Regions from separate parts of the Caballeronia sp. GACF4 genome, predicted to be linked through region 1. Evidence: riboswitches for the same ligand, from Rfam matches in the RefSeq annotation. Region 1 holds a riboswitch; the other holds the start of a gene.

What was found. Region 1 has a riboswitch for cobalamin ahead of cobW (cobalamin biosynthesis protein CobW). Riboswitches for the same ligand answer to the same signal wherever they lie in the genome.
Region 2: it holds a riboswitch for cobalamin, as region 1 does, so the genes downstream of both, NCR40_RS02880 (TonB-dependent receptor domain-containing protein) here and cobW (cobalamin biosynthesis protein CobW) in region 1, are expected to answer to the same signal.

The regions. Positions count from the first base shown of each region.
Region 1 is NZ_JALQDW010000018.1:556,026-569,043, reverse strand. Features, by position in the region: gene NCR40_RS17690 (CbtA family protein) at 1-327, shown strand, start outside; gene NCR40_RS17685 (DUF1289 domain-containing protein) at 389-625, opposite strand; gene NCR40_RS17680 (cobyrinic acid a,c-diamide synthase CobB) at 622-1,923, opposite strand; gene cobO (cob(I)yrinic acid a,c-diamide adenosyltransferase) at 1,928-2,530, opposite strand; gene NCR40_RS17670 (cobalamin biosynthesis protein) at 2,527-2,907, opposite strand; cobalamin riboswitch at 3,024-3,274, shown strand; gene cobW (cobalamin biosynthesis protein CobW) at 3,420-4,499, shown strand; gene cobN (cobaltochelatase subunit CobN) at 4,503-8,276, shown strand; gene NCR40_RS17655 (magnesium chelatase ATPase subunit I) at 8,273-9,283, shown strand; gene NCR40_RS17650 (vWA domain-containing protein) at 9,355-9,963, shown strand; gene cobJ (precorrin-3B C(17)-methyltransferase) at 9,974-11,626, opposite strand; gene NCR40_RS17640 (precorrin-2 C(20)-methyltransferase) at 11,614-12,339, opposite strand; gene NCR40_RS17635 (precorrin-8X methylmutase) at 12,339-12,965, opposite strand; gene cobG (precorrin-3B synthase) at 12,958-13,018, opposite strand, start outside.
Region 2 is NZ_JALQDW010000002.1:605,683-623,042, forward strand. Features, by position in the region: gene NCR40_RS02845 (LysR family transcriptional regulator) at 1-38, shown strand, start outside; gene lgt (prolipoprotein diacylglyceryl transferase) at 76-972, shown strand; gene NCR40_RS02855 (SIMPL domain-containing protein) at 1,000-1,731, opposite strand; gene NCR40_RS02860 (EVE domain-containing protein) at 1,825-2,283, opposite strand; RNA gene ssrS (6S RNA) at 2,361-2,543, opposite strand; gene NCR40_RS02870 (cell division protein ZapA) at 2,666-2,980, opposite strand; gene NCR40_RS02875 (ATPase) at 2,977-3,363, opposite strand; cobalamin riboswitch at 3,600-3,923, shown strand; gene NCR40_RS02880 (TonB-dependent receptor domain-containing protein) at 4,010-5,887, shown strand; gene NCR40_RS02885 (FecCD family ABC transporter permease) at 5,914-6,912, shown strand; gene NCR40_RS02890 (ABC transporter ATP-binding protein) at 6,909-7,691, shown strand; gene cobT (nicotinate-nucleotide--dimethylbenzimidazole phosphoribosyltransferase) at 7,702-8,754, shown strand; gene NCR40_RS02900 (adenosylcobinamide-GDP ribazoletransferase) at 8,843-9,604, shown strand; gene cobC (alpha-ribazole phosphatase family protein) at 9,589-10,164, shown strand; gene NCR40_RS02910 (cobalamin-binding protein) at 10,182-11,048, opposite strand; gene cobD (threonine-phosphate decarboxylase CobD) at 11,284-12,288, opposite strand; gene cbiB (adenosylcobinamide-phosphate synthase CbiB) at 12,342-13,283, opposite strand; gene cobU (bifunctional adenosylcobinamide kinase/adenosylcobinamide-phosphate guanylyltransferase) at 13,290-13,856, opposite strand; gene NCR40_RS02930 (cobyric acid synthase) at 13,912-15,384, shown strand; gene NCR40_RS02935 (hypothetical protein) at 15,510-16,283, shown strand; gene NCR40_RS02940 (TonB-dependent receptor) at 16,523-17,360, shown strand, end outside.

The DNA.
Region 1 (13,018 bases):
GCGCTTTTCTTCGGCATGGTGGCGATATCAATCGTCGGCGCGGTGTTCGCGGTCTATGCGCAGCGACGCTTGCAGGCGCGTCGCGGCAACTGGAACGCGGCGCTTATTGCGGCGGCTGGTTATGTCATCCTGATGGTTATCGCGCAAGTGGCACTGCCTTCTGTCGACGAAGTACCCGCCGACTTTTCCGCGTCGTTGTTGTGGAATTTCAGGCTGACTGCCGTCGGTATCCAGGCATTGATCTGGGCAACGCTTGGACTGCTCTTCGGCGCGCTTGCGTCACGTGAACTCGAGCGTCCGGCAGCGCGTCGCATGGCCGCTGCCTGAATCGAATGCTCGATGGGTATCAAAAGGCCCGCGTCGCTTGAGCACGAGCGCGGGCCTTCGTTCATTGCGAGGCCGCGCGCCGCTCAAGCAACTGGTCGAACAACGCGAGCTTCGCGTGATCGTCCATCGTTCTAAAGAATTTAATTTCCTCGCGGCTTCTAAAGCATCCCGCGCACAGGCCGCTCGATGCATCGAGCTTGCACACGCCGGTGCACGGCGAGCCGATTGGTTCCTGCGTGCTGGCGCGTTCGATCATCTCGGCGAGATCGCGTGGCCCGATTTCGGTCGATGTCGTCATAGCGCTTCGCCGCGAAAGAGCGTAGCCATTGCTGCAGGATTCGATGGCCAGTAAGCGTGCATGTAAGTGGCCGTTATCGCGCCATGACGATAAAGCGCTTCGCCCTGCGCACCTGTCGTTGCGTGCGTGGCTGTCGTGAAAGGCTGCATCGATGTCTTGAGCGTCGAATAGTGAAAGGTGTGGCCGGTGAGTGGACCGTGGGCGGTGTCGACTCGTTGCATCGCCAGCCGCGAAAGACGGCGTTGCATGGTGGCGTCGCCGGGAAGGGCGCTTAGCATTGAATGACGATTGCCTTCGACATCCGTCAGTGCGTCGAGCAGGTAGAGCATACCGCCGCATTCCGCGACTACCGCGCGATTGCGCGCGATATGTTCTCTTATCGAAGCGCGCGTGCACGCATTGGAAGCAAGCGTCGCGGCATGAAGCTCGGGGTAGCCGCCGGGCAAGTAGAGCGCATCGACATGGGCGGGTACGGGCTCATCCGCTAGCGGGGAAAAATAGCTGACGCTTGCGCCCGATGCCTTTAGCAAATCGACATTCGCGGGATAAATAAATGAAAACGCGGCGTCCCGCGCGATCGCAATGTGCAATCCGTCGAGAAGACGCGGCGGTTCACTTGGCGTGATGTCGTCGTCGAAGCGAACGAGCGGCGGCAAATCGGCAAGCGTGGTCGCGGCAATGGCATCGGCGGCGCGGTCGAGACGCGCATCCAGGTCCGCCACTTCCCGCGCTTGAGTAAGGCCGAGGTGACGTTCGGGTAGCGCGATATCGTCCGCGTTCGAAAAATGACCGCAATAGCGCAGCCCTTCGGGGATGGCTTCGGCCAGCATCTGTGCATGGCGCGCAGACGCCACGCGATTTGCAAGCACGCCATGAAACGGCACATCGGGCCGATAACGCGCAAGTCCGAACGCAAGCGCGCCGAAGGTTTGCGCCATGCCATGCGCGCCGATTACCGCAAGCACTGGCACATTGAACGCAGCGGCGAGATCGGCGCTGCTCGGCGTGCCATCGAAGAGGCCCATTACGCCTTCGATCAAAATAAGGTCGGCTTCCTTGGCGGCCGCGGAAAGCATCGCGCGGCACGCTTCCAGTCCGACCATCCAAAGATGCAGCGAATAAACGGGCGACCCGCATGCCCGCTCGAGAATCATCGGATCGAGAAAATCCGGCCCGGTCTTGAAGACGCGCACGCGCCTGCCTTGCCGCGTGTGATGACGTGCAAGCGCGGCCGTCACCGTGGTCTTGCCTTGATGCGACGCGCTCGCGCCGATGAAGAGTGCGGGACAGTCTGCCATTGCGTCAGAACTCGACGCCGCGTTGCGCCTTGACGCCCTGCTCGCGATAAGGGTGCTTTACGAGGCGCATTTCGGTGACGAGATCGGCTATTTCAATGAGCTCATCGGCCGCGTGTCGTCCTGTCACGACGACATGCAGCATGGCCGGCCGTGCCTTTAGCACGCCGAGTACTTCCTCGAGCGGCAAATATTCGTACTTGAGCACGGCATTGAGCTCGTCGAGTACGACCATCTGATACTCGCCGCTTTGGATCATGCGTCGTGCTTCGTCCCATCCCTTGCGCGCCGTGGCGATGTCCGCCTCGCGATTTTGCGTGTTCCACGTATAGCCATCGCCCATCGTCACGAAATCGCAATGCGCGATTGCGCCAAGGAAATCGCGTTCCGACGTATGCAGCGCGCCTTTGATAAATTGCACCACGCCGAGTTTCATGCCGTGCCCGAGCACGCGCATGGCCATGCCGAATGCAGCGGTGGTCTTGCCTTTGCCGTTGCCGGTATTGACGATCAACAGGCCCTTTTCATGGTCGGCGGCGGCCTGCTTTTTCTCATGGCCTTCCTTGCGCCGCTGGGTCATGCGCAAATGCGATTCGGTATCGGTTTTCATGCTTGTTTCTTCGATGGTGTCTCTGCAATAGCGACCGTCACGCCGCCCGCGATAGTCTTGTGCACGACGAGCCGGCCGCCGCTGGCAATGAGCGCGCAAGGCTCGCATACGCCGTCGACATTCAAATGCCGCCTGGCCTGCGATAAGAATTTCCCAGGCGCGCGCTCGATTTGATCGGCGCTAAAGAAATCCACGCGCAATTGATGACGCTCGCAAAATGCAAGCAATCCTGTTTCGTCTTTCTTAGCGTCGATGCTTGCCACGCTGGCGATATCGGCAAATGCGAGCGTGCCAAGCGCACCACGCACAGCGCGTTCTATTGCTTCGGCGCTTACGCCGCGGCGGCAGCCGATGCCGATGACGAGCGCGGCGCTCATGCTAAACGAAGCCAATTCATGGAGGTCGACTTGAAAAGCCTTAAGGCGGAGGAAAGATACCATACCGGACGCTTAGGCAGGCACCATGCTTTCTTGACGCCTAACCCCGCTAGCCCTAGACTTTCAATAGTTCAGGTGCTCGCGCGCCAAGTCTTTAGCGCGCAGTTGAACGGGAAACAGGAAGCGCGCGTTCAGGCGAACGCAAGCCAACCTGTGCTGCCCCCGCAACGGTAAGCGAAAGCCACGCATGACATGCGCGGCAAGCCGGTTTCAAAGCCACTGTGCTAGGCGTTCAAAGCGTCCGGCGCGGGAAGGCGAAGCGGCTATTTTCGTCAGCCCGGATACCGGCCAGAATTACCGAAGGGATTTCCTTAGCCGCGGGGTTGCGGCGTATCCCCAGATCCACCGAGTCGTGCGCTTTTCCATGTCCATGCCGCTGCAAAGGTCGAATAGACCGCATCGCGCACACCATCACGCATAGGGCGCACGCATCAATCAAGCACGGAGCAACGATGCAAACGCGCAAGATCCCCGTCACGGTCGTGACCGGCTTCCTCGGCAGCGGCAAAACCACGCTGATGCGGCACATTCTTTCGAACGCGCAGGGCAAGCGCATCGCGGTCATCGTCAACGAGTTCGGCGAGCTCGGTATCGATGGAGAAATTTTCAAGGGCTGCGGTATCGGTTGCGACGACGAAGCAGGCTCCGCCGAACGCAATCTCTATGAACTCGCGAACGGTTGCTTGTGTTGCACCGTGCAGGAAGAGTTTTATCCGGTGATGGAGCAACTGCTTGAACGGCGCGACAGTATCGATCACGTGTTGATTGAAACGTCCGGGCTTGCCTTGCCCAAGCCGCTCGTGCAGGCCTTCAACTGGCCGTCCATCAAGAACGCCTTCACCGTGGACGCGGTCGTTACCGTGGTCGACGGTCCGGCTGCGGCAAGCGGTCAGTTCGCGGCAAATCCCATCGCCGTCGATGCGCAGCGCAAGGCCGATCCGAATCTCGATCACGAATCGCCGTTGCATGAGTTGTTCGAAGACCAACTGTCGTCGGCGGATCTCGTCATCGTCAACAAGACCGATCTCATGGATGCCGCCGCGTTGAGCAAGGTCGATGCGCTCGTGCGCCCCGAGATTCCGCCCGAAGTGAAGATCGTTCCCGCGCAGATGGGCAAACTCGACGTGCATGCGCTGCTCGGCTTGCAATCCGCATCGGAAGAGACCATTCATCTGCGGCACGACCATCATGGCTCGCCCGACGAAGACGGTCATGCGGATCATCATCACGACGAGTTCGATTCCGTGGTGGTCGCAGCGGATGTCGAGTCGCGCGAACAGCTGCTTGCGGCACTGCACGTGCTGGTGGAAAGGCACACGATTTACCGTGTGAAGGGCTTCGCGGCGTTGCCGGGTGCCGCCATGCGGCTCGTCGTGCAAGGCGTGGGGCGACGCTTCGACAGTTACTTCGACAGGCGCTGGAACGAAGGCGAGGCATCGAGTCGCTTCGTGCTTATCGGCGAGGACCTCGACCGCGAAACGCTGCAACGTGCCTTCGTTTCCGCGTTGCAGAACTTACCCGTGCAGGCCTGAGCGATGCATCTGCTGCGCACGACTCCGGGAGGCTTCGTCGACGACGCCGCAGGCGTGATGCGGATCGAGCAGACGCGCGCGCCCATCGTCGTGCTCAGTTCGGCCGATACCACGCTCGCGCTGCTCGCAAGCGTCTTTCCACGTCTCGGCCCCGGCTTTCCGGAAGTGCGGCTCGCAAATCAATCGTTCCTGCGCCAGAACGCTTCGGTCGACTTTTATGTCGACGACATTCTGCGTCATGCAAAGGTCGTCATCGTCGATCATCTCGGCGGCGAATCGTATTGGCCCTACGGTATCGAGCGTCTCGTCGCTTTGGCAAAGCGCGAAAAGCAAATGCTCGCCATGTTTTCGGGCGATCTTTCGGAAGACCCGAATCTCATCGGCAAGAGTACGGCCGATGCCGCGTTCTGCCGCGACCTGTCGCGCTATTTACGTGAAGGCGGCGCGCGCAATGCCGAAGAGTTTCTACGCGCCATCGCGCATCGCGCGTTCGGTTGGGGACGCGAAGCGCACGCGCCGAGCGCGTTGCCCGCGGTCGCGATCTATCACCCCGAGCGCGAAAGCGCTTCTAGCGACGATTGGCGCGAACGCTGGACCGAAGGCGCGCCGGTGGTTGCCATTCTTTTCTATCGCGCGCATCTTCAATCAGGCAACACCGCTGTGTTCGATGCATTCATCGAAGCGCTCGAACGCGAGGGCATGAATCCGCTGCCCATTGCGATTGCATCGCTCAAGGAAAGTCTGAGCCGCGAAGTAGTGGAGCGTTTGTGCGCGCAGCATGTTGCATCGCTCGTGCTCAATACCACGGCGTTCGCTGCGGGCGTGATCGGAGAAAGCGAAGCATTCGAAGTGGCCGGCGATGCGCCCGTGATGCAAGTGATCTTGAGCGGGGGCAATCGCGATGACTGGCAGAAGGACAATCAAGGCCTGAATTCGCGCGATGTCGCCATGCACGTGGCGCTCCCCGAGGTGGATGGCCGTATCATCACGCGAGCGGTGAGCTTCAAGGGGCTTGCTTATCGATGCCCGCATACGCAGGTCGACGTGGTGCGTTATCAAGCCGATACCGAGCGCATGCGCTTCGTCGCCGAACTCAGCGCGCGCTGGTGCAAGCTCAGACATACGCCGAACGAGCGCAAGCGCATCGCGCTCGTCTTGGCGAATTATCCGGCGAGCGAAGGGCGCATTGGCAACGGCGTGGGACTGGACACGCCGGCATCGGCCATCAACATCTTGCAGTTGCTCGAGCGTGAAGGCTATCGCTTAGACCAGATTCCCGAACATGGCGATGCGCTCATCGAAGCGCTTACGCGAGGCGTGACGAACGACCCTGTCGTGCGCGATCTTCGCCCGGCCCTGCAAAGTCTTGCGCTCGAAGATTATCTCGATGCCTATCGCGCGTTGCCGCTGGATGCACGGCAAGCACTGGAAAATACATGGGGCGCGCCTGAAGACGATCCGACGATACGGCGCGGCCGCTTCATGATTGCAGGCTTGCGTTGCGGTGAAGTGTTCATCGGCATTCAGCCTTCGCGCTCGCGCGAGCGCAACGATTATGCGAGCTATCACGATGCCGAGCTCGTGCCGCCGCATGCGTATCTCGCGTTTTATTTTTGGTTGCGCTTGCGTTTCCAGGCCGATGCGCTCGTGCATGTCGGCAAGCATGGCAACCTCGAATGGCTGCCGGGCAAGAGCGTTGCGTTGTCGGCATCGTGCTGGCCCGATCTCATTCTCGGTCCCATGCCGCATCTCTATCCCTTCATCGTGAACGATCCGGGCGAGGGAAGTCAGGCCAAGCGTCGCGCGCAGGCGGTCATCATCGACCATCTGATGCCGCCGCTCACGCGTGCCGAAAACTATGGGCCGCTGCAGGATCTCGAACGACAAGTGGACGAATACTACGAAGCGCTCATGGTCGATACGCGCCGCGCGAAGCTGCTGCGCAAGTCCATCCTCGCGAACATCGTCGAGAACAGATTGCATGAGGAACTCGGGCTCGACGCACCGGGCGACTTGCAGGGTGAAGACACATTGCTTACGCGTGCCGATGCCTATCTGTGCGAACTGAAGGAAGCGCAGATACGCGATGGCTTGCATGTGTTCGGCGTATCACCCGAAGGCGTGCAAAGGCGCGATACGCTGCTCGCATTGGGCCGTTTTCCGACCGGCGACGGACGCGGTGCAAATGCAAGTCTCATCACGGCCATGGCGCGCGATCTCGCGCTCGGTGAAGCGTTCGATCCGCTCGATGCCGACTGGGCGGCGCCATGGAATGGACCTCGCCCCGACGCGCTTCAAAACGCGGTCGACGCGCCTTGGCGGCATCATGGCGATACACGCGAACGCCTCGAATCGTTAGCATTGCAACTATTTCAAGGCGATGCCGAATCGCCGGGGCCGCAAACGACGCTGGTGCTCGAACGCTTGCAAGGCGATGTGCTCGCGCGTCTTGACGCGTGTGGTCCGCAAGAGCTCGAGCAACTGAAGCGCGGGCTTGAGGGCCGCTTCGTGCCGCCTGGTCCGAGCGGTTCTCCATCGCGCGGCAGACCGGACGTGTTGCCTACCGGACGCAATTTTTATTCGGTCGACACACGCGCATTGCCGACGCAGGCCGCATGGTCCATCGGCCTCAAGTCGGCCAATCTGCTGGTGGAAAGACACGTGCAGGATCACGGCGATTTCCCGCGCGCCATCGGCCTTTCCGTGTGGGGCACGGCGACCATGCGCACTGGCGGCGACGATATGGCCCAGGCGTTCGCACTGATCGGCGTACGGCCGAAGTGGGCGGCGGGAAGCAATCGCGTGACGGACTTCGAGATACTGCCAATCTCCATCTTCAACCGGCCGCGTATCGACGTTACCTTGCGCGTATCGGGGTTCTTTCGCGACGCCTTCGCCAATCTCATGCATCTTTTCGATGCGGCGGTGCAAGCCGTCGCCGAACTCGAAGACGAGCCCGAGGATATCAATCCGATTCGCGCGCGCGTCATGCGTGAGCGCGATGAACTGATCGGTCGCGGTATGAATGCGAAAGAAGCGCGGCAACGTGCAGGCTGGCGCGTGTTCAGCACGAAGCCGGGCGCATATGGCGCGGGCTTGCAGGAACTGATCGATGCGAAGCAATGGCAGAGCGACGCCGATCTCTCGGCCGCGTATCAAAGCACGGGAGGCTATGCGTATTCGCAGGCGCAAGACGGCGTGGATGCGCGAGCGAGCTTCGGCACGCGGCTTTCCGCGCTCGATGTCGTGCTTCAGAATCAAGATAACCGCGAGCACGATCTGCTGGACTCGAACGACTACCATCAGTTTCAGGGCGGCATGGTCGCGGCCGTGCGTTATCTTTCGGGCCTGCAACCGCAGGCGTATAACGCGGATCATAGCAATCCCGCCGCGCCGCGCGTGCGGACCTTGAACGAAGAGATTGCACGCGTGGTGCGCTCGCGCGTGGTCAATCCAAAATGGATCGACGGCGTCAAGCGTCACGGCTACAAAGGCGCATCCGAACTCGCTGCAACGGTGGATTATCTCTATGGATACGACGCCACGGCGCGTGTCGTATCGGATCATCAATACGCGCTCGTTACCGACGCTTACGTGAACGACGCAGACACGCGCGAGTTCATCACGCAGCACAATCCTCACGCGCTCCAATCGATATGCGAGCGTCTGCTCGAAGCCATGGAGCGCGGTTTATGGCAAGAGCCGGGCGGCTATCGCGCTGACGTGACGCGCCATTTGCTCGATGTCGAACTGCAACTCGAAGGCCGACAGACTTGAACCCGAACGACGCTGATTTTCCGGTGTTTCCCTTTACCGCGCTCGTCGGGCAGGAGGCCTTGCAGCAGGCGCTCGTGCTCGCGGCTATCGATCCGGCGCTTGGCGGCGTGCTCGTCAGCGGCCCACGCGGAACGGCGAAGTCCACTGCCGCACGCGCCCTTGCCGAGCTATTGCCCGAAGGCCGGCTCGTCACGCTGCCGCTCGGCGCAAGCGAAGAGCAGTTGATCGGTACGCTCGATATTCAAAGCGCCTTGCGCGACGGCGGCGTGACCTTTTCGCCGGGCTTGCTTGCAAAAGCGCATCTCGGCGTGCTCTATGTCGATGAAGTGAATCTGCTGCCCAACCCGCTCGTCGATCAGTTGCTGGATGTCGCGGCAAGCGGCGTGAACGTCATCGAGCGCGATGGTATTTCGCATCGGCATGAAGCGCGTTTCGTATTGATCGGCACGATGAATCCCGAAGAAGGCGAATTGCGTCCGCAATTGCTCGACCGCTTCGGGCTCGCGGTCGAATTGAACAATTGCTTCGATGCGAGCGTGCGGCAACGGATCGTCAGGGCGCGGCTCGCGTTCGATATGGATGCTGAAGCATTCTGCGCACGCCATGCCGACGCACAGTCGGCGCTAGCAGAACGCATTCATGCAGCACGTGCCGTGCTATTCGCGCTCGATCCGGACGACGCGGTGCATGCGCGCGTGAGCGCGCTTTGCATCGCCGCCCACGTGGATGGCTTGCGCGCCGATCTCGTGATGCTGCGTGCGGCGAGAGCGCTCGCGGCATTCGAAGGCGCGAGCAACGTGCAGACGCTTCACGTCGATCGCGTGGCCGACGCCGTGCTGAAGCATCGACGACGCGAGGCCGATGCATCGCAAGGCGAAGCGCCGCAGCAGCCCGCCCCGCGCGATAACGGCAGCACGAATGAAAGCGATTGGGGCTACATGCCGCCCGAGCCAGCAGGCACGGCGAAGGTCAAGCAAGTCAGACCGCTTGCCGCAAAAAAAGCCTGAGCCATCGGAGACACGAAGCGGATGCTCAAGAGCATCGTCTTCGATGGCGTGAAGCGCGGGCACGCGGTCGCATGACCGGTCGCGAAGGCGATGAAAGCACCACGCTCGACTGGATATCGACGCTACGCGCGAAACGTGCCGAGCGTCTCGATGCACGGCATCTTCGCTATCGACGTGTGCAGGGCGAAGCGGCGTCGTTGCATTGCTTTCTTCTCGATTGCTCGGGATCGATGCTCACGGGTGAACGGCTCGCGCGTGCCAAGGGCTTGTTGATTGCGTTGTTCGATCGGGCCTATCGCGAGCGTGCGGAAATCGCGCTCGTATGTTTCGGTGGCGGGCGTGCGGAAGTGCGTCGTCAGCCGGGCGCCGCGCATTGGTGGAACGAGCGCTGGGTGAGTCCTATCGGTGGCGGTGGTGGCACGCCGCTGGCGTTGGGTCTTTCGAGTGCGCAGACCGTGCTTGCACGAGCCGCGCGTCGAAGACCCGCGCAGCGTCGCTGGCTATGGGTGCTGACCGATGGCCGCACGAACGAGACGCCCGCGCCGCCGCAGTGCGCGGACCGCGTCGTGCTGGTGGACTTCGATGAAGGGCAATTCGGAGTCGGGCAAGCGAGCACGTTGGCGCTACGCTGGGCGGCGGAGTACTTTCATGCGAGCGAACTGAGCGCGGACTTGCGGTAGCCTGCCCGTGTCATTCATACCATCGCGGCGTATAAACCCATGCGCCATCGCCGATCACGCGCGTGGTCGATGATCCGACGATCACCATCGTTCGCATGTCCACCATCGTGCTGTCCAACTCGCCAAGCGTCATGATGCGAAGCGTCTCGCCCGCGCGTCCCACATCGCGCCCGAGCACGACCGGCGTTTTGGCATCGCGATGCTGCTTCACGATTTCGATCGCGCGATCGAATTGCCAGGGCCGTGCCTTAGATAGCGGGTTGTAGAACGCCATGACGAAATCGGCCTGACCCGCATGCGCTATGCGTTTCTCGATGACGCCCCACGGCTTCAGATTATCCGATAGCGACAAAACGCAGAAGTCATGGCCGAGCGGTGCGCCCGCACGCGCCGCCGTGGCAAGCGACGCCGATACGCCCGGCAAGATCTCGAGTTTCACGGCATGCCATGACGCGTTCGCTTCCTTGTCGAGTGCTTCGAGCACGGCTGCCGCCATGGCGAACACGCCCGGATCGCCCGACGATACGACCACGACCCTGCGTCCCTCGCTTGCCAGTTCGAACGCATGTCGCGCGCGCTGCAACTCTTCGCGATTGTCCGTCATATGCGCGCGTTGATCGGTGCGAAACGGGCCTGCCATGCGCACGTAGGTTTCGTAACCGAGCACGTCTTCTGCGGCACGGAGCGCGGCTTTCGCGGCGGGCGTCATCATCTCGGAGCTGCCGGGACCGAGACCGATCACGGTCAACGTGCCGCGTGCACGGCCTATCGCCTGCGCATCGACGGGCGCGTTCGCGACGTGCAATGCAACGTCGCCGTTGTGCGAAACATCGAAAGGCGGGGCGTCGCTGAAACGCAATGGCACGTCGAGCGCTTGCGCGGCATCGGCAAGACGTTGCGATGTCATTGCGTGCGTGGGCGTGACCAGCACAGCGAGTGCGAGCGGCGCGAGGCTTCGTGCTTGAAGTGCCTTGCGTACGCATTCCGCTACATCGCCGTTCGTCGCGTCATCTTCGATCCATGCAATCACACAACGTGGATGAATCACGAGACTGTGTTCATCGTGGGCGCTTTCGGGCGTGATGCGGATGGCGCGCAACGCATCGTCGGCGCGAGGAAGGGCTGCCTGATCGAGCCACGGTGCGTGGCCTTCCACGCGCGTCGTTGCTCCGCCAAGCAAGTCGGACACGAAGCGCTTGCCGCGTTCGATATCCGCCAGTACGTAGCCTTCGGGCGGCGCGAGCAGACATTGACCGAAGCGTAATTCGCCGCTCGTCGTGATGGCCGGTACGATACCGAGCATCTGGCCGATTTCACGCGCAAGCACGTTCACGCCGCTCATGCCGCCGAGCAGCGGCACGACCGCGCTGCCGTCCTGCGCGACAGCGAGCACCGGCGGCTCCGCGCCCTTATCCGCAAGCGACGCTGCCAGCGCGCGAATTACGATGCCTGCTGAACACAGTGCGACGATTGGCGAGCCTGCCGCGTAGAGTGCCCGCACGTGCGCGCCGAAGTCGTCGAAGGAGACGTCCACCTTCACGCGACTAGCGAGTCCATGAACGAGCGATCCCGGACGACACGCCTGAATCTTGCGCGCGATAGTCAGCGCACCGTTGCCGAGCACGACGATGGCAAGCGGCTTCGCTAAGTCTATGCGCTCCATTTCGTCCCCGGCACGATCAACAGCGAGAAGTAGGGCGATGCCATTGGATCGACTTCGTTCAGCGGCACGATGCGTTGATTCGCCATCGTCGCGCGTTCCACATACAACGCGCGTTTGTCGAGCCCGAGTTCCGCCAGCACACGACGCACTTTGTCGAAGTTGCGGCCGAGCTTCATGATGACGGCGGCATCGCTCGTCGCCAGCTTTCGTTTTAGTTCGGTTTCCGAAAGAACGCCCGAAAGCACCGCAAGGCTCTGATTACGATAAACCAGTGGCACGCCAAGCACTGCGACGCCGCCCAGCATCGAACAGACGCCGGGCACGACTTCTGCCTCGAAGCGCGCGGCAAGGCGATCGTGCAGATACATGTACGAGCCGTAGAAGAACGGATCGCCTTCGCAGATCACCGCCACGTCGCGGCCGGCTTCGAGATGATCCGCAATGGCGAGCGCGCATTCATCGTAGAACGCGCTGATGATCGTCTCGTAGCAAAGTGGCGGTTCGAGCGCTTCGGTCGTCACGGGATAGACGAGCGGCAAGCGCGTCTGCGTGTCTTCGAGATGAGATTCGATGATGCCGAACGCGTTGCCCTTCTTCCCCTTCGCGACGAAATACGCGACCACGGGCGCCGCCTTGAGCAGCTTCAACGCCTTCACCGTGATGAGATCGGGATCGCCCGGACCGACGCCCAGACCATGGAGTCTTCCGCTCATCACTCGGCCTCCGATGCGAGCGCATTCACGGCGGCCGCCGCCATCGCGCTGCCGCCGCGTCGTCCGAGCAACGCGACGAAAGGAATGCCACGGCTGTCGGCGGCAAGCATGGCTTTCGATTCCGCCGCGCCTATAAAGCCCACCGGAAAGCCGAGAATGAGCGCGGGCTTCGGTGCGCCGTCGTCGATCATGTCGAGTAGATGAAAGAGCGCGGTGGGCGCATTGCCGATTGCGACGATCGCACCCGCAAGATCGGGCCGCCATAGTTCGAGTGCGGCAGCGGAGCGCGTGTTGTGCATCGCACGGGCGCGTTCCGGCACGGAGGCATCGCCGAGCGTGCAGATCACGCGATTATTCGCGGGAAGGCGCGCGCGCGTGATGCCTTCGGCAACCATGCGCGCATCGCAGAGAATGGGCGCGCCGCTCACGAGCGCCTCACGGCCCGCGATACCGGCATCGGACGAGAAGCGCAGGTCATCGACGATATCGATCATGCCGCACGCATGAATCAGCCGCACAGCGAGCATTTCGAGGTTGACGGGAATGGCGGCGAGGTCGGCTTCGGCGCGAATCGTCGCGAACGATCGCCGGTAAATCTCCGCACCGTCGCGGATATAGTCAGACATCGGCATGACTCCGGGCGAGCCATGCGGCCGCCTCTTCGATGAGGAGGTTATGG
Region 2 (17,360 bases), on a different contig from region 1:
TCGTGCGCGCGCAGGCTGCTGCCGTCGTTGCCGTATGATTCGCCTTTGAAGTTCGCCTGGCTCTTCCATTACACGATGCTCATACATCCCAATTTCGATCCCGTCGCGATCCATCTCGGACCGCTCGCCGTGCGCTGGTACGGCCTCATGTATCTCGTTGCGTTCATTTCGGCCATTGCCATCGGCAGATTGCGTCTGCGCTTGCCGCATGTCGCCGCGCAAGGCTGGACCGTCAAGGACATCGACGACATGCTGTTTTACGGCGTGCTCGGAACGATTCTCGGCGGCCGCATTGGCTATGTGGTGTTCTACAAGGCGAGTTATTACTTCGCGCATCCGCTCGATATCTTCAAGGTCTGGGAAGGCGGCATGTCGTTTCACGGCGGCTTTCTCGGCGTGACGCTCGCGATGGTCCTGTTCGCGTTTCAGCGCAAGCGCACGTGGCTGCAAGTGACGGATTTTGTCGCGCCGATGGTGCCGCTCGGGCTGGCGGCGGGGCGTCTCGGCAACTTCATCAACGGTGAGTTGTGGGGCCGCGTGACCGACCCGGCCGCGCCCTGGGCCATGCTCTTCCAAAACTCCACCAACGACGACGCCATCTGGCTCGCGAAGCATCCGCAGTTCGATGCGCAATACAATCTCTCGGAGATTTTCTCGCGCTATCACATGCTGCCGCGCCATCCGTCGCAGTTGTATGAAATCGCGCTGGAAGGGCTCGTGCTGTTTGCGGTGATCTACCTCTTCGCGCGCAAACCGCGGCCGGTGGGCGCAGTGTCGGCGTTGTTTCTGATCGGTTATGGACTCGCGCGCTTCACGGTGGAATTCGCGCGCGAGCCGGATGATTATCTCGGACTCCTCGCGCTCGGCTTTTCGATGGGCCAATGGCTCTCGCTGCCAATGATCGTCGCGGGCATCGTCATGATGGTGTGGGCGTACAAACGTCAGAAACGCGTGTCCGGCAACGCGGCGTAAATCACGCCGCGTTCTCCGGTACAGCAGTTATCGCCCCATTTGCACCGAACCCGACACGTCGACGGTCACCGTCGTCGTGCCGGCTTCGAGCGCCATCGGCGCGCCGACCTTCGCGTCCGCGCCAAGCGAGCGGGCCTGCATCATCATCACCGGGCGCGGACCCGCGCCGCTGTGGCCCACGTTCACTTCGCGGATCGTGAAGTTGGCGTAGCCGAACGCCTGACTCGCGGCCTGCGCTTCCTTGCGGAACGACTCGATGGCCTGCGTCGAGAGCTTCTGCTCGGCGGCGCGCTGCGCTTCGGGCGACAGCGAGAACGCGACGCTGCCGACTTGCATGGCGTTACTCATCTTGCCCGCGAGCTTGGACGCCGCCGCGAAGTCGTGCGATTCCAGCACGACCTCCGTGCGGCCGCGCCACGCGGAGATCTTGCCGTCGCGATCCGTGCTCGGATAAACCGTGAACGAGCCGCTTTTCGCAGTAACGTTGTCGACGCCTTTTGCTTCGCGCAATGCGGCTTCGGCGCGCTGATTGAGCGTGGTGGTGAGCGACGATGGATCGGCCGCTTCCTGCTCGTAGAACAGCGTGATGTTGACGACATCTTGCGGCACTTGCGCGCTAGCTTGCGCGGATAGCGAGAGCACGCCGGATGGCTGCGGATTGGTGATTACCGTCTGAGCGGCGGCCGAAAGCGGAAGCGTGAGCGCGGCGCTCGACATCGCGACGAAGGCGAGGGCGGCGGCGGTTTTCTTGTCGATCATCTAAGGACTCCGAGTGCAAGAGCATCGCGTGATTCGCGACCGCACTTAGGCGCTTCGTTCGTTCCCTTAGTTCCCTTGAACGATTCGCGCGCCCTAGACCAGACGCTCGGTTATGAAGCGCCACTGCGCCTCGGTCACGGGCGTGATCGACAGCCGATTACCGCGCGCCAGCACTTGCATGTCGGCGAGTTCCGCGTGTTCGCGCAATGTCGCGAGCGGAATCAACGGCGTCTTCTTGACGAAGCGCACATCGACGAGCATCCAGCGCGGCGTCTCCTGCGTGGACTTGGCGTCGAAGTACGGGCTTTTGGCGTCGAACTGAGTGGGATCGGGATAGGCCGTCGAACAGACTTTGGCGATGCCCGCAATGCCCGGCTCCGGGCAACTCGAATGATAGAAGAGCACGCCGTCGCCGACTTGCATCTGGTCGCGCATGAAGTTGCGCGCCTGATAGTTGCGCACGCCCGTCCACGGGAGGGTTTTCTTCGGCGCGTGCGCGAGATGATCGATGCTCGCTTCGTCCGGTTCGGACTTCATCAGCCAGTAGCGCATGATGGATTCGGCAACGGGGTTTTAAAACGGGCTCGACAAAAGCAAACGGCATCGGTATGAACCGATGCCGCTGGAGTAGGGTCCCCACCTCGGCCGCTAGGCCGGCATCCTGAACCTGGGTTCAAGATTGGTCGCAGTAAGCAACACTTCGGGTACATCAGACAGAGTGACGCGCGCGCCCGTGCTGCAAGTTTCCACAACCGTGCCAATGTAGCATTGGTTCAAGGAATATATGACCTTGGCGAACCAGGCAGGGAGTAGTCACTCTACACCAATCGAATGTCTAATGCAGCCTCTCGACACCAATTGCGCAGTTTCTTTTTTCGATTGACATCGCGCGACCGATTAGCGTTCGCCACGGAGCGGCGTCGCGGCACTTCGGTCACTGCACTTCATACTGCGCGATGACAGCACCAAGCTGTTCGTTCATGGAGTGCATCGTGCGGCGAATTTCCTCGGCGGGGAAGGCCTCGCCATGACGCACGCTTTCTTGCAGCCTCAGCAATTCGGAAGCGAGTGAAAGCGCGGCCATCACCGCGATGCGGTCTTGCCCGCGCACGTTGCTTGCATTGCGCACCTTGTTCATCTCAGCGTCGACGCGTGCCACCGCTTCACGCAGCGCGCCTTCGGTTTCCGGCGAACAGGCGAGGCGATATTGCTGGCCGAGAATGGATACTTCGATCTGCGTGGTCGTCATGCCTTCTCTCCGTGATGATGCTCGCTGTGCTCTCCCGCGTGCGCATGCTCGTGCGCGGCTTGCACATCGTGAGAACGGGCATCGAGAAGATCGAGCTGATTTTCCGTCTCGGCATGATTCGCGGACTTGCCGCGCGGCAACTTTTCGAGGATCGCGTTCAGGCGGACCTGCGCGTCGTCGATCTTGGCCGAGAGGGAATCACGTTCGGCTTGGAGCGTGTCGCGCTCTTCGCGCATTTGCACGAGCTCTGCCTGCACGTTCGCGTAGTCGCTACGCAGTTGTTCGATTTGTGCTTCAAGCGCGAGACGCGCCTGATTGTGCCGCTCGCTGATCTGGATCAGCCGGCCGATATTTCCTGACAGTGATTCGAGTTCGTTGAGCATGTGCTGCATCCTCTAAAGACCTCGCATTCTAGCGCGGTTCAACGGAGCTTCCGATAATTGTCTCGTTTCGAGACGTAACAGCACGCGATCATGCGTGCATCGCGATGCATTCGTGTGTGGAAAGCGCGGGCGCTGCCGATGTGTTGCGACGGCGGGTTCTAGTTGGGTTCGTCGTGAGCCGTGTGTCTTGCGATGATGGGCCAGGGTCGTTTCTTGACGGTCCTGAATCGCGCTCCTACACTTGCCGCACTTTTGGTGCTCGCGTCCGCATTCTTTTGCGGGCGCAGTCAAACGGGAAACAGGAAGCGGCGCCGCCAAGGCCACGCCAACCTGTGCTGCCCCCGCAACGGTAAGCGACCGCAACGCAAGTTGCAAGTCGTCCCTTGCGCGTTTTTCGCCGCGCCGTCGTGTGAGTTTGCTTGCGAGTTTGTCTGATTCGCAAGAATCCGCCGCTCGACGCAGGCAAGGCGAAAAACGTGTCGATGCCACTGCGCTTCATGCGTGGGAAGGCGGGACGGTGTGTCGCCAGCCCGGATACCGGCCAACTGTTCAGCGCGTTCGTCTGTTCGCATTCGAGCGCGCTCGTCGCGCATTGGCCTTGCGGGGAGCGAGGTCGCGCCAGCCTACGCATGGGAACATTTCACGCATGGTATCGCCACTTGCCCGACACGCGGGCAGACGCAAAACGATCGAACGCGCCGCGCTCGTCGCCCTCAACACATGGCTGCTCGCTCATGAAGCGCTCGCGGACGAAGCCTCGCAACCGCCGCTCGCACCCGTCGTCGTGACCGCGACGCGCACCGCGCAACCTCTCGCCGATACGATCGCGCAGACTTCGCTCTTCGACGCCCAGGATATCGCCGATAGCAATGCCTACGACGCGCTCGGCGTCATCGGTCTTGCGCCCGGCGTGCAGGTGACGCGCAACGGCGGCCCGGGAGCGAATGCAAGCGCGTTCATACGCGGCGCGTCCTCGACGCAATCGCTCGTTTTGATCGACGGCGTGCGTGTGGAGTCCGCATCGCTCGGCTCGGCGCAGCTTGCGCAGATCATGCCGGATCAGATCGACCGCATCGAAGTCGTGAACGGCAACGTGTCGGCGCTGTACGGCTCGGGCGCGATCGGCGGCGTCGTGCAGATCTTCACGAAAGACGGCGAGGCGCATCCGCCGCGCTTCTACTTCGAGACGGAATACGGCAGCTATCACACGCAGCGGCAAGCGGCGGGCGTTTCCGGCGCGCTCGATAGCGAAGGCCGCACGACCTTCAGCTTCAACGTATCGCGCGAGAAGACCGATGGTTTCTCGTCGATCGATCCCGCGCTCGCGCCCAACGCCAATCCGAACGCGAACGGTTATCTGAACGAAAGCGTCGCGGCCACGCTGCGCCACAAGTTCGGCGACAAATGGGACGCGGGCGTGCGCTTCTATCAGTCGAACGGCATCGACAGTTTCGACGATGCCTACGGCTTGCCCGGCGATCTCAACGATTCGCACAGTCGCGTGCGGTCGACATCGGTGTTTGCGAACGGCCGTATCACGGACCAGTGGACCACGCATTTCACGGTCGCGCAGGGACAGGACCGCGCGAACATCGAGCAGAACGGCATCTATACGAGCCGCTTCAATTCCGAGGATCGCCAGTATCTGTGGCAGAACGACTTTCGCCTGACGGAGGCGCACAAGCTCCTGTTCGGCTACGAACATCTCGACCAGACGCTCGATTCGGATCAGTTCAGCGCGCCGGATCGTCACGTGAATTCGGTGTACGCGGGCTATGTGGGACGCTTCGGTCCGAGCGAAGTGCAGGCCAATCTGCGCCACGACCAGTATTCCGATTTCGGCGGCGCGAACAGCTACTATCTGGGCTATGCGTACAACATCGACACGCACTGGCGCGCGAGCGCGAGTTACGCGGCGTCGTTCCGCGCGCCGAGCTTCGACGATCTCTACTATCCGTTCAGCGGCAATCCGTCCATTCAGCCCGAGCGCAGTCATTCGGTGGAAGCGGCGCTGCAGTACGCATCGGACCAAGTGGGCGTGCTGCGCGTGACGGCGTTTCAGACGCGCTATTCGAATCTGATCGATTACGTATCGGACGGCAGCGGCTTATATATCGCGCAGAACGTCGGACGCGCGAAGGTGCAGGGCGTCGAGGGATCGTGGGCAGGGCATGTCGGCGCCACTGATTTGCGCGCGGGCGTGACGTTCCAGAATCCCGTCGATGAAACCGGCAATCAGGACCTGACGCGCCGTGCGCGGCGTTTCGCGAGTTTCAGCGCGCATCGCTCGATAGGAAGCTGGCGCGTGGGTGGCGAGTGGATCGTGAGCGGTGCGCGCAGCGATTACGATTCGACGCTCGCGGGCTATGGCGTCGTGAATCTGTCGGCGCGCTATGACATCACGAAGTCGTGGTACGTGAGCGCGCGTGTCGACAACCTCTTCGACCGGAACTATGAACTGGCTTATTCGTACAACACGCCGAGGCGCGGCGCTTATGTCACGCTCGGCTGGCGCCCGTCGTGAGCGACACCGTTGACCTGCGCCGCGCGATGAACGCTAAACGCGCGTTAGGCATCTGGGCTGCGCTCGGGCTTGCCGCGTTGCTTGTGTTTGCGGCGTCGCTCGCGCTCGGCAGCGTCGCGTTGCCCTTGCCGCGCGCCATCGCGGCGTTGCTGCACGCGCATGCGGCCGCGCCCGATATCGCCGATGACATCGTGCTCACCTTGCGTTTGCCGCGCGCGCTTGCGGGTTTCGCTTCGGGCGCCTTGCTCGCGCTTTCCGGCGCGCTGCTGCAAGTGCTGTTGCGCAATCCGCTGGCCGAGCCGTACGTGCTCGGCGTATCCGGCGGCGCGGCGACCTTCGCGCTCACGGCGATGCTCGCGTCGCTGCCGTGGTGGGGCATCGATCTGGCGGCGTGCGCGGGCGCGTTCGCATCCATCGTGCTGGTGCTCGGACTCGCGCGACGCGACCTGTGGCACGGCGATCGCGATGCCTCGCCGCGTCTTCTGCTGACAGGCGTGGTGATAGCGGCGGGCTGGGGCGCGCTCATCACGTTGATCCTCAGCATTGCGCCGGAGAATCGCTTGCGCGGGATGATCTTCTGGCTGACGGGCGACCTGAACGGCGCAGCGACGCCGTGGCCCGCGCTGATCGCGCTCGTCGTCGCGATGATCGTCGTCGTGCCGCTCGCGCCGCAACTCAACGTGCTGTTGCGTGGCGATACGGCCGCGCGTTCGCTCGGCGTGCCTGTCTCGCGCGTGCGGCTGTCGGTGTATCTCGTCGCATCGCTTGCGGCAGCGGCGGCTGTCACGACGGCGGGCACCATCGGCTTCGTTGGGCTCGTCGTGCCGCATCTATTGCGGCTCGCGTTCGGCAACGATCAGCGCATGCTTGTGCCGGCGTCGGCGCTGGCGGGCGGCCTCGCGGTAATGAGCGCCGATCTCGTCGCGCGCACGGCGATCGCGCCCGCGCAATTGCCGGTGGGTGTGGTGACCGCACTCGTCGGCGTGCCGATGTTCCTGTGGATGCTGCTGGCGAGACCGCGATGACCCTGCATATCGAACACGTCAGCTTGCGCGCGGGCGCTCGCACGCTCGTGGAAGACCTCACGCAAAGTATCGGCGCGGGCGAGATGTGGTGCATAGCCGGGCCGAACGGCGCGGGCAAGACCACGCTCATTGGCGTGCTCGCGGGTTTGACAAAGCCGGCCGAAGGCGCGATATCGCTCAATGGCCGCGCGCTCGCATCCTGGCGCGCGGCGGATCTCGCACGCGCGCGCTCGCTGATGCCGCAAAGCTCGCACGATGCCTTCAGCGCGACCGTACTCGACACCGTGCTGCTGAACCGCTTTCCGTATGTCACGGGCTGGGGCTGGGAAAGCGCCGAAGACCGCGCTGCCGCGCATGCCGCGCTCGATGCGCTCGGTCTTCTATCGTTCGCCTCGCGCGATGTCCTGACATTGTCGGGCGGCGAACGGCAACGCGTGACGCTCGCCGCCGTGCTGTGCCAAAACACACCGCTCTTGCTGCTCGACGAACCGCTCGCGCATCTGGACCTGCATCATCAAATCGATTGTCTGCACGTACTGGCCGACGCCGCGCGCAAGTCCGGCCGCACGGTGATTTTCTCGTGTCACGATCTCAATCTCGCGCGGCGCTTCTCGACGCACGCGCTTTTGCTCGATGGCAAGGGCGGCGCGCACGCCGGTCTCGTCGCGGACGTGCTCACGCCTGAACGCGCGAGCGCCGCGTTCGGCTATCCGCTAGCCTTGATTCGCGATGGCGAGCACGAAGCGCTCGTGCCGTCCATTCCCGTTGCACGCACCTGAAGGATTGCCGATGTCAAACGCCCACGACTTGCCCACGCCCCGCGCGCCAGACCGTTCGCGCGAAGCCGAACTGCAACGCATCATCGATACGAAAACGAAGCCGCCGGGCAGCCTCGGTCGGCTCGAAACGCTCGCGCTGCAAATGGGCGTGATTCAGCGCACGACGAAGCCGCGCATCGAGCGCCCGGCGATGATCGTGTTTGCGGGCGATCACGGTATCGCGGCCGAGGGCGTGAGTCCGTATCCGCAAGAAGTGACCGCGCAGATGGTCGCGAATTTTCTGGCGGGCGGCGCGGCGATAAACGCGCTGTCGCGTTCGGTCGGCATGACGCTCGAAGTGGTCGATGCGGGCGTGGCGACACCGATTCCCATCGATAGCGGCTACGAGCGTCTGTCGCTCGGCCTCGGCACGCGCAACTTCGCGAAGGAAGCGGCGATGTCGCGCGAGACCGCGCTTGAAGGCATCGCGCGCGGCGCGGCGCGTGTGCGGCATCATGCGGCGCTCGGTACGAACGTGATCGGCTTCGGCGAGATGGGGATTGCGAACACGTCGGCGGCGGCGTGCCTGATGAGCCGTCTGTGCGGTGTGCCCATTGGCGAATGCGTCGGACGCGGCACGGGTCTCGACGATCGCGGCCTTGCGCACAAGCGCGACGTGCTCGGCCGAGCGCTCGCGTTGCATGCGGCCGAAGGCGATGCAATCGACACGCTCGCGACGTTCGGCGGCTTCGAGATCGCGATGATCGCGGGTGCGTGTCTCGCTGCGGCGGACGCGGGCATGACGATTCTCGTCGATGGCTTCATCGCGACTTCCGGCCTGCTCGTCGCGGCGAAGATCGCACCCGAGGTGCTCGACTACTGCGTGTTCGCGCATGCGTCGAACGAGGCGGGGCATCGGGGCATGCTCGCGCATCTGCATGCGGAGCCGCTGTTGCAACTCGACATGCGGCTTGGCGAAGGCACGGGCGCGGCGCTCGCGTTGCCGATCCTGCGCGCGGCCGTTGCGTTCGTCGATGAGATGGCGAGCTTCGAGGCGGCGGGTGTCACGGATAAGCGAGAGTGACGGCGATGAGCATCATCCGCAAGCGCTGCGCGAGGTCGGGGCGCGTCACTGCGTTCAGGCGCGCGGGCGTCTCGACCCGCTTGCCGCAATGACCCGTCCGCTCGTCGAACTGCGCTACTTCTTCACCGCGCTCGGTTACTTCACGCGCGTGCCGGTGCCGCGTTGGGTTGGCTTCGAGCGCGCTTATCTGAACGCGGCGGCGCGTTATTTTCCGCTCGTCGGCGTGATGGTCGGCGGTGTTGCCGCGCTCGTCCTGCTCGCGGCGTTGCGCGTGCTTCCGTTGGGCGTTGCCGTGTTGCTGTCGATGGCCGCCACGCTCGTGCTGACCGGCGCGTTCCACGAAGACGGTCTTGCCGATTGCGCCGATGCCTTCGGCGGCGGCTATACGCGCGATGACGTGTTGCGCATCATGCATGACTCGCGCATCGGGGCGTTCGGCGCGATTGCGCTCGTCATTGCACTGGCGCTCAAGTGGCAGACGCTTGCGAGCACGCCGCCGCTCATTGCCGCATGGTTGCTGATCGCCGCGCACGCCGCGAGCCGCGTTTTCGCCATCAGCTATCTCGTCACGCTCGACTATGTGCGCGCCGAGGGCAAGGCGAAGCCGGTCGCACAGCGCATGAGCGCGGGCTCGTTTCTGATTGCGATGATCTTCGGCGTGCCGTGGCTCTTTGTCGTCGACTGGAAATTCGCCTGCCTGACGCTCGCGTTGCTCACGGTGCTGCGCTGGGCGATGGGACGTTACTTCGTGAAGCGCATCGGCGGCTATACGGGGGATTGTCTCGGCTTCGCGCAACAGGTGTTCGAACTGGCCATTTATCTCATCGGGCTCGCATGGATCTCGTACTGATCCGGCATCCAGCCGTGCGCGTCGATGCAGGCGTGTGCTACGGCCAGACCGATGTTCCCTTGCTGCGCGATGTGAATGCATCGGCTTGCGCTCTGAAGGCGCGCATGCTGTCGCTGAACGTGCCCGCGTGTGTCGATGGCTGGCATTCGAGCGGACTCGTGCGATGTGCATCGCTGGCCTCGGCGTTGAGCGGTGGCATCGCGCCTCACGTCGATGCGCGCCTCGCCGAGATGAACTTCGGCGCATGGGAAGGGCGCGCGTGGGATGCGATCGATCGCGCGCTGATCGATGCCTGGGCCGCGGATATCGAACACGCGAGGCCGCACGGCGGGGAGAGTCTCGTGCAGTTCGCCGGGCGCGTGGAGGCCTGGTTGCGCGATATCGAGCGTGCCGACCGGCCGGTGCATGTGATCGCGCATGCTGGCGTCATGCGCGTGCTGACAGCGCATATGCTCGGGATGGAGCGCGCGAGCGTGTTGCAATGGCCGATCGAATTCGGCGCGATCGTGCAGTTCAGGCGCGTGAGAGGGAAGTGGCTGCTGGTGCGGTGGAATGCCTGAGGGCAGGGCCGCTTCGGTCACTTTTCGCGACGCCCGCGCGCTTGCTCCAGATCCCTGCAAAGCTCGGCCGCGCCCAGCGCGATGCGCGGCGTCGGCCGATTGATCAGATCGCCATCGATACCGAAGAGGTTGCCGCGCGCCACCGCGGTGAGCGAACCCCAACGCTTCCATCGATCGAGTGCGGGTAATGCGCGATTCGGCGTCGTCGCGCCGGGCGTCGCGGTGACGATGGCTTCCGGGTTCGCCGCGAGCACGGCTTCGGTCGAGATGGTCGGCACGCGCGTGTCGTTCGCGGCGAAGACGTTGACGCCGCCGCACAACGCGATCACTTCGCTGAACACGTTGTCGCGGTTGAGCGTCATGAGCGGGTCGTCCCACACCTGATAAAACACGCCGACCGGCGGACGTTGCGCATAACGCGTCCGCAGACTGCCGATATCGCGCGTGAATGCAGCCGACGCCGCGCGTGCGTTCGCTTCCGTGCCGAGCAACGCGCCGAGCCGGTCGATGTTGCTCGCGATATCGTCGAGATGGCGCGGTTCGCTGAAGAAGATCGGAATGCCGAGCGCTTGCAGCCGATCCATCTGCCGCGCCGCATTGCCATGCCGCCATACGACGATCAAGTCCGGATGCAATGCGACGATGCGCTCCAGATCGAGCGCCTTGTTGTCGCCGACGCGCGGGATAGCCTGCGCTTCCTTCGGATAATCGCTATACGTCACCGCGCCGACGATACGCGACCCGCCGCCCGCCGCGAACAGCAATTCGGTGACATGCGGAGCGAGACTCACGACGCGCGTGGCGGGTGTCGCGAGCGTGATGCTGGAGCCGCTGTCGTCGGTGACGGTGATAGCGGCGACAGAGGGCGATGCGCTCAGCGTCAACGTCGTTGCGAGAAGGACATGCGGAACGGCGTGTCGAAGCGAATGCGCGGCGAACGCGCGCAGACCTCGGTTGCTTGCGCGCCGGAGCAAGCCGATTCGCGCAGCCAAGGTGCGCAAGACGAGTTCTAAGCTCACGCGCAAGCCACCGGGAGCGAGCGTTCAAGCTGCGCCCGATTGACTTCACTGCCAAGCAAGCCGATCCGCGCAGCCAAGGTGCGCCAGAAAGATTTCGACGTCACGCGCAAACCTCCGCCATCGCTCGTTCAAGCCGCACCCATTCTCCTTCGCTGCCTGGCAAGCCGATGCGCAAACTCGGCGTCATCCCAGCCGGATCGAAGAGCCGCGTCCAGATACCGCGCGTGGCAAGCGCATGCTGCAAGCCGCTCGCATCCAATGTCTGGAACGACGTAAAAAGCGGCGTCGCACGCGCGTCGAACCCATGATGCGCGATAAGCGCCGCGAGCCGTGCGCCATCGCGCTGCAAGCGTTCGCGGGTTTCCCGTTGCCACGCGCGATCCTCGAAAGCCGCCCGCACCGCGTGACGCGCGGGGCCGCTGACGGTCCATGAACCCAGCGCATCGGTGAGCATGGCGATCACATCGGGTGCGGCAAGCACGAAGCCCGCGCGAATTCCCGCGAGCCCGAAGAACTTGCCGACCGAGCGCAGGACGACAAGCCCCGCATCCGCGCTGCGACCGGCAAGAGACTCGGCGGGATCGACATCGGCGAATGCTTCATCGACGATCAACGTACCGCCGCGCGATGCCAGCCTCGCATGCCAATGCAGCAAGACGTGGCGCGGGAGACGCTCGGCGGTCGGGTTGTTCGGATTGGCGACGATCACGTGATCGACGGCATTCGGCAACGTGTCGGCATTTACATCGAGCGGTACGACCGAATGGCCCGCGCGCACGAACGCCGGCGCGTACTCGCCATACGTCAACGGTGCGATGGCTACCGTGCCCTTCTTCAAGAGCCACGGCAAGGCACGAATGGCGGCCTGCGAACCCGCGACGGGCAGCGCGAGCGGCGCGCCGTAATGAGTCGCGGCGAGTTCGGCGAGACCATCGGCGTCTTCGGGCAAACGGCGCCAGGCATCGGGCGGAATGGGCGGGACCGGATAGCCTAAGGGGTTGATGCCCGTCGAAAGATCGAGCCAGTCGTCGAGCGCGATGCCGTATCGAAGCGCGGCTTCGCGCAGATTGCCGCCGTGACGGATGGGACGCAGTGGATCAGACATGATGGCGTGTGGAAGGCGCGAAGTGATGGACGCGTCGAATCGAAACAGAAGAATCACCCATGTCCGGACGCGCTCATCAAGGCAAAGACGAGCAGGATGGCAAGCCACAGCAAGATCGAACGCTCGACGAGCCGCAACGCCGCGACCACGTGCCTCGGCGTGGCCTCATGCCCCGCGCCGAGCGTCGGACGCGCTTCGAGCACGCCGTGATAAACCGCCGCGCCGCCAATCAGCACATTGAGGCTGCCCGCGCCCGAGGCCATCACCGGCCCTGCGTTCGGACTGTCCCACGCACGCGCCTGCGTGCGCCAGCAATGCCAGGCCATGCGCGTGTCGCCCGCGAGCGCGTAGCTCGCCGCCGTGAGGCGCGCGGGAATGAAGTTGAGCACATCGTCGATGCGCGCCGCCGCCCAGCCGAAGCGCAGGTAACGCGGCGTGCGATAACCCCACATCGCGTCGAGCGTATTGGCGAGGCGAAACGCGAGCGCGCCCGGCCCGCCCGCGATCACGAACCAGAAGAGCGCCCCGAAGATCGCATCGTTGCCATTTTCGAGCGCGGATTCGACGGCCGCGCGCGAAAGGGCGTTCTCGTCGGCTTGCGAGGTATCGCGCGACACGATCCGCGAGGTGAGCTTGCGCGCGCTTTCGAGGTCGCCGAGCGAGAGGGCGCGGGCAATCGGCGCAATGTGCTGACGCAAGCTCTTGGCGCCGAGCGCGAACCACAGCAAGATCACATGCACGGCCGCGGCATACGCGGGCGGCAGCACGCTCACGAGCGCCCATGCGACCAACACCGGCGGCACGACGGCCGCAAGCCACGCAAGCATGCCCGCCGGCCGCGCCCGATGCCCCGTGTTCATGCGCGCTTCGAGCTTCGTCGCATATCGCCCGAAGGCGACGAGCGGATGCCGCGTGCGCGGCTCGCCGAACATGCGATCGACGATCACGCCGAGCACCGCGAGCAAGGACATCGAGTAAAAGGAAAGCAGGAGCATCGCCGGTCAGCCTTTCAGCGCGATCGGCAGACCCGCGACCATCAGCGTCGTGCGCGTGCTTGCGGCGGCGACGCGTTGATTCAATCGGCCGAGTTCATCGACATAAAGGCGCGTGACGGAACCGAGCGGCACCACGCCCAAGCCGATTTCGTTCGATACCACGATGACCGTGCCGCGCACGGCGGCGAGCGCGCGGTCGAAGGCATCGAAGGCATCGGTGGCCTCGCGCGGCAGTGACGCGTTCTGCGCGTCGGCGTTATCGGTTGTGAAGAGCAGATTGGCGAGCCAGAGCGTCAGGCAGTCGATGAGCACGCACGCGCCCGGCCTGTCCGCGTCGCGCACGGCATCGGCAAGACTGAGCGGCGCTTCGACGAGCGTCCAGTGCGCGGGCCGTCTTTCGCGATGATGCCGCACGCGCTCGGCGAACTCGGCGTCGCTGCCGACGCGCGCAGTCGCGATGTATGTCACGGGCAAACCGCTCTCGTTGGCAAGGCGTTCGGCGTGCGCGCTTTTGCCCGAACGAGCGCCGCCGAGAACGAAGATGAGGTTGCGTGGAGAGTGGGTCGTGGTCATCGCAATATTGTACCGGCGGGCTAAGATGCAGGCTTTCACCCGAGGACCGCATTCCATGTCTTTCACGCCGCGCGGCACGCTGATGATTCAGGGCACGACTTCCGATGCCGGCAAGAGCACGCTCGTCGCGGGCCTGTGCCGGCTCGCGCGGCGCGGCGGCGTGAAGGTCGCGCCGTTCAAGCCGCAGAACATGGCGCTCAACAGCGCGGTCACGGTGGATGGCGGCGAGATCGGCCGGGCGCAGGCGCTGCAGGCAATCGCGGCGGGCGTGCCCGCGCGCATCGACTTCAATCCGGTGCTGCTCAAGCCGACGAGCGATCGAGGCGCGCAAGTGATCATCCACGGTCACGCGCATGCGAATCTGGACGCGCGGGCGTATCACGAATACAAGCGCACCGCGTTCGATGCCGTGCTCGCGTCCTACGCGCGGCTCACGGCCGAATTCGACGCGGTGATCGTCGAAGGCGCGGGCAGTCCCGCCGAAATCAATCTGCGCGATCGCGATATCGCCAACATGGGCTTCGCGGAACGAGTCGATTGCCCGGTCGTGCTGGTGGCGGACATCGATCGCGGCGGCGTGTTCGCGCATCTCGTCGGCACGCTCGCGTGTCTTTCGGAAAGTGAGCGGGCACGAGTGCGCGGCTTCGTCATCAACCGGTTTCGCGGCGATATCGGCTTGCTGACACCGGGGCTCGAATGGCTCGAAACGCAGACCGGCAAGCCGGTTCTCGGCGTCTTGCCGTATCTGCATGGCCTCACGCTCGATGCCGAGGACATGCTGCCGTCGCAGGCGCGGTCGCGCGGCGCGGAATCGACGCTGAAGGTGATCGTGCCGGCGTTGCCGCGCATCAGCAATCACACGGACTTCGATGCGCTGCGGGCGCATCCGCAAGTCGATTTCGAGTACGTTCGGCCGGGCATGGCGCCGCCGCCCGCCGACTTGATCGTGTTGCCTGGGTCGAAAAGCGTGCAGCGCGATCTGGCGTGGCTGCGTTCGAACGGCTGGGAGCGGGCGATCGAGCGGCATCTGCGCTACGGCGGCAAGGTGCTAGGCATCTGCGGCGGCATGCAGATGCTGGGGCGCACGGTCGACGATCCTTCGGGCGTCGAAGGCGCGGCGGGTTGTGTCGATGGCCTGGGGCTGCTCGATCTCGCCACCGTGCTCACGCCCGACAAGCAGCTCGCAAACGTGACGGGGCGGCTTGTCATCGAAGGCAAGGAGGCGCCCGTGCGCGGCTACGAGATTCATATGGGACGCACGAGCGGCGCGGCGCTCGCGCGGCCGGCGGTGGCGCTCGACGACGGCCGCTTCGACGGCGCGGTGTCGCAAGACGGGCAGATCGCGGCGACGTATCTGCATGGCCTCTTCGATACACCCGAAGCCTGTGCCGCGTTGCTCGCGTGGGCCGGCGTGAACGATGCCGCGCCGCTCGACTATCCGGCGTTGCGGGAGGCGTCGCTCGACCGGCTCGCGGATTCGTTCGAGCAGGCGCTGGATCTGAAGGCGGTGCTGGCGGCGTTCGCTTAAGGACGAGCTGCCGCGGGACGTGCTATTCCGCATTCAAGTTTTGCGGCAGCGGTCCGTTATCTGATTGTCGGCACGCCGTGACGAGCGGCGGCCTGTGCTCAATCCGATACCAAGAACACGCTCTCATGAAACTGCGCTCCAAGCTTATGCTGCTCGTATTGCCCGTCCTCGCTGCTTGCAGCGGCGGCGGCGGCGACGACAAGACCTGCACGACCGACCTCGGTAATCTGCAGAAATCGTGCGTAACGAATCCGTCGCATACGCTTCCTGAAGGCTTCTGGTACGGCTCGGTGAATTCCGGGCAGTCGCTCGCGGCGCAGACCATCGTCCTCGAATCGGGTCAGTACTTCAGCATCTATTCGCGAGATGGCTCGTTCGTCTGGCTGATCGAAGGCATCATGACGGCGACCGATGGCGCGTTCAGCGACGCGTCGACGGTAGGTTTCCACGAAGCAGGCGCGATCCGTGCCGGCTCGCTCAGCGGCAACTTCACGCAGAAGAGCACGCTCACCGCGACCACCTCGCTCTATGTTCCGCCCGATACCGCCGCCACCGCGTACAACGGCAACTACAACGCGACGTACGACACGCCGATCGCCATCAACGACGTGGCGCGCACCTGGACGAGCGCATCGGGCGTCTCGCCGATCTCGTCGATCACCTTCGCGGCGGACGGCACGGCCAAGGGCACGCAGAACGCCTGCACGTTCACGGGCAGCTTCAAGCCACGCTCGACCGGCAAGCATCTGCTCGATGGCACCTTGAACTTCGCGGGCGGCGCGTCGTGCACGCTCAATAACGTGTCGATGCCCGTGGAGGCCACGGTCGTCAACGGACAGCTCACCGTCGTCGGCGTCACGACGCAGCGGGATCAGGCGTTCTATTTGTCGGGACAGTGAGCCTGATGCTGGTTTTCTAAAATCCCGGTTCCTTGCTTATGGATCTAGCCCGCCGCGCGCGGGCTTTTTCTCGTCCAGTGTGCCGTCACGCCTCGCACACGTCGCAGCACGACAACAGTTTCTGATACGACAAATACAATTTTTGTACCGTCCGTTTAATAGACACTTTACAATTGTTAACGATTCGCATTTACGCGCTCAGACGGCTCAATCCACCTTTTTTCGAATATCCACGCCTTATGTCACGATCGGTCACCCAGCAAGAAGTCAGTCGCCGCACTGCGGTATCGAAGGCGGTAGAACGTCTTTTCGTGGGACTGGTCGCCGCCGCCGCAATGCAGGCGAGCGCTTACGCGCAAGGCGCGCCGGCGGCGGACGGCACCTCGGCCGATAGCGCCAGTGCTGCTCAATCGACGACCTTGCCAGCCGTGATGGTCAAGGGATCGGCGGCGCCCGGCGATCTGCCCGCGCCCTATGCAGGCGGACAAGTGGCGCGCGGCGGCAGCATCGGCGTGCTTGGAACGGCGAACGTGATGGACCAGCCTTTCAGCACGACGAATTACACCGAGCAGATGATCCAGGACACGCAGGCGCGTACCATTGGCGACCTCGTCGTCAACAACGCGTCGGTGCGCACGGAGCAAAGCGGCGGCGGTTTCGGCGACGTGTTCCAGATTCGCGGCTTCGACGTCCAGCCGACCGATGTCGCGCTCAACGGCCTCTACGGCATGGTCTCGGCGGCGCGCGTGCCGGTCAACCTGCTCGAACGCGTCGAAGTGCTGCAAGGCCCGGGATCGCTCATGTACGGCATGGGACCGGGCGGCAGCGTCGGCGGCGCGATCAACATCGTCACCAAGCGCGCCGACGATACCCCGCTCACGCGTCTCACCGCGCTGTATCAATCGAAGAGCCAGTTCGGATTTGCCGCCGATATCGGCCGCCGCTTCGGCGATGAAGGCCAGTGGGGCGTGCGCTTCAACGGCCAGATCAAGGACGGGCAGACCGGCATTGCGCACGGCAACCAATTGCAGGGCGACAGCGCGATCGGCCTCGACTATCGCGGCAAACAGTTGCGTT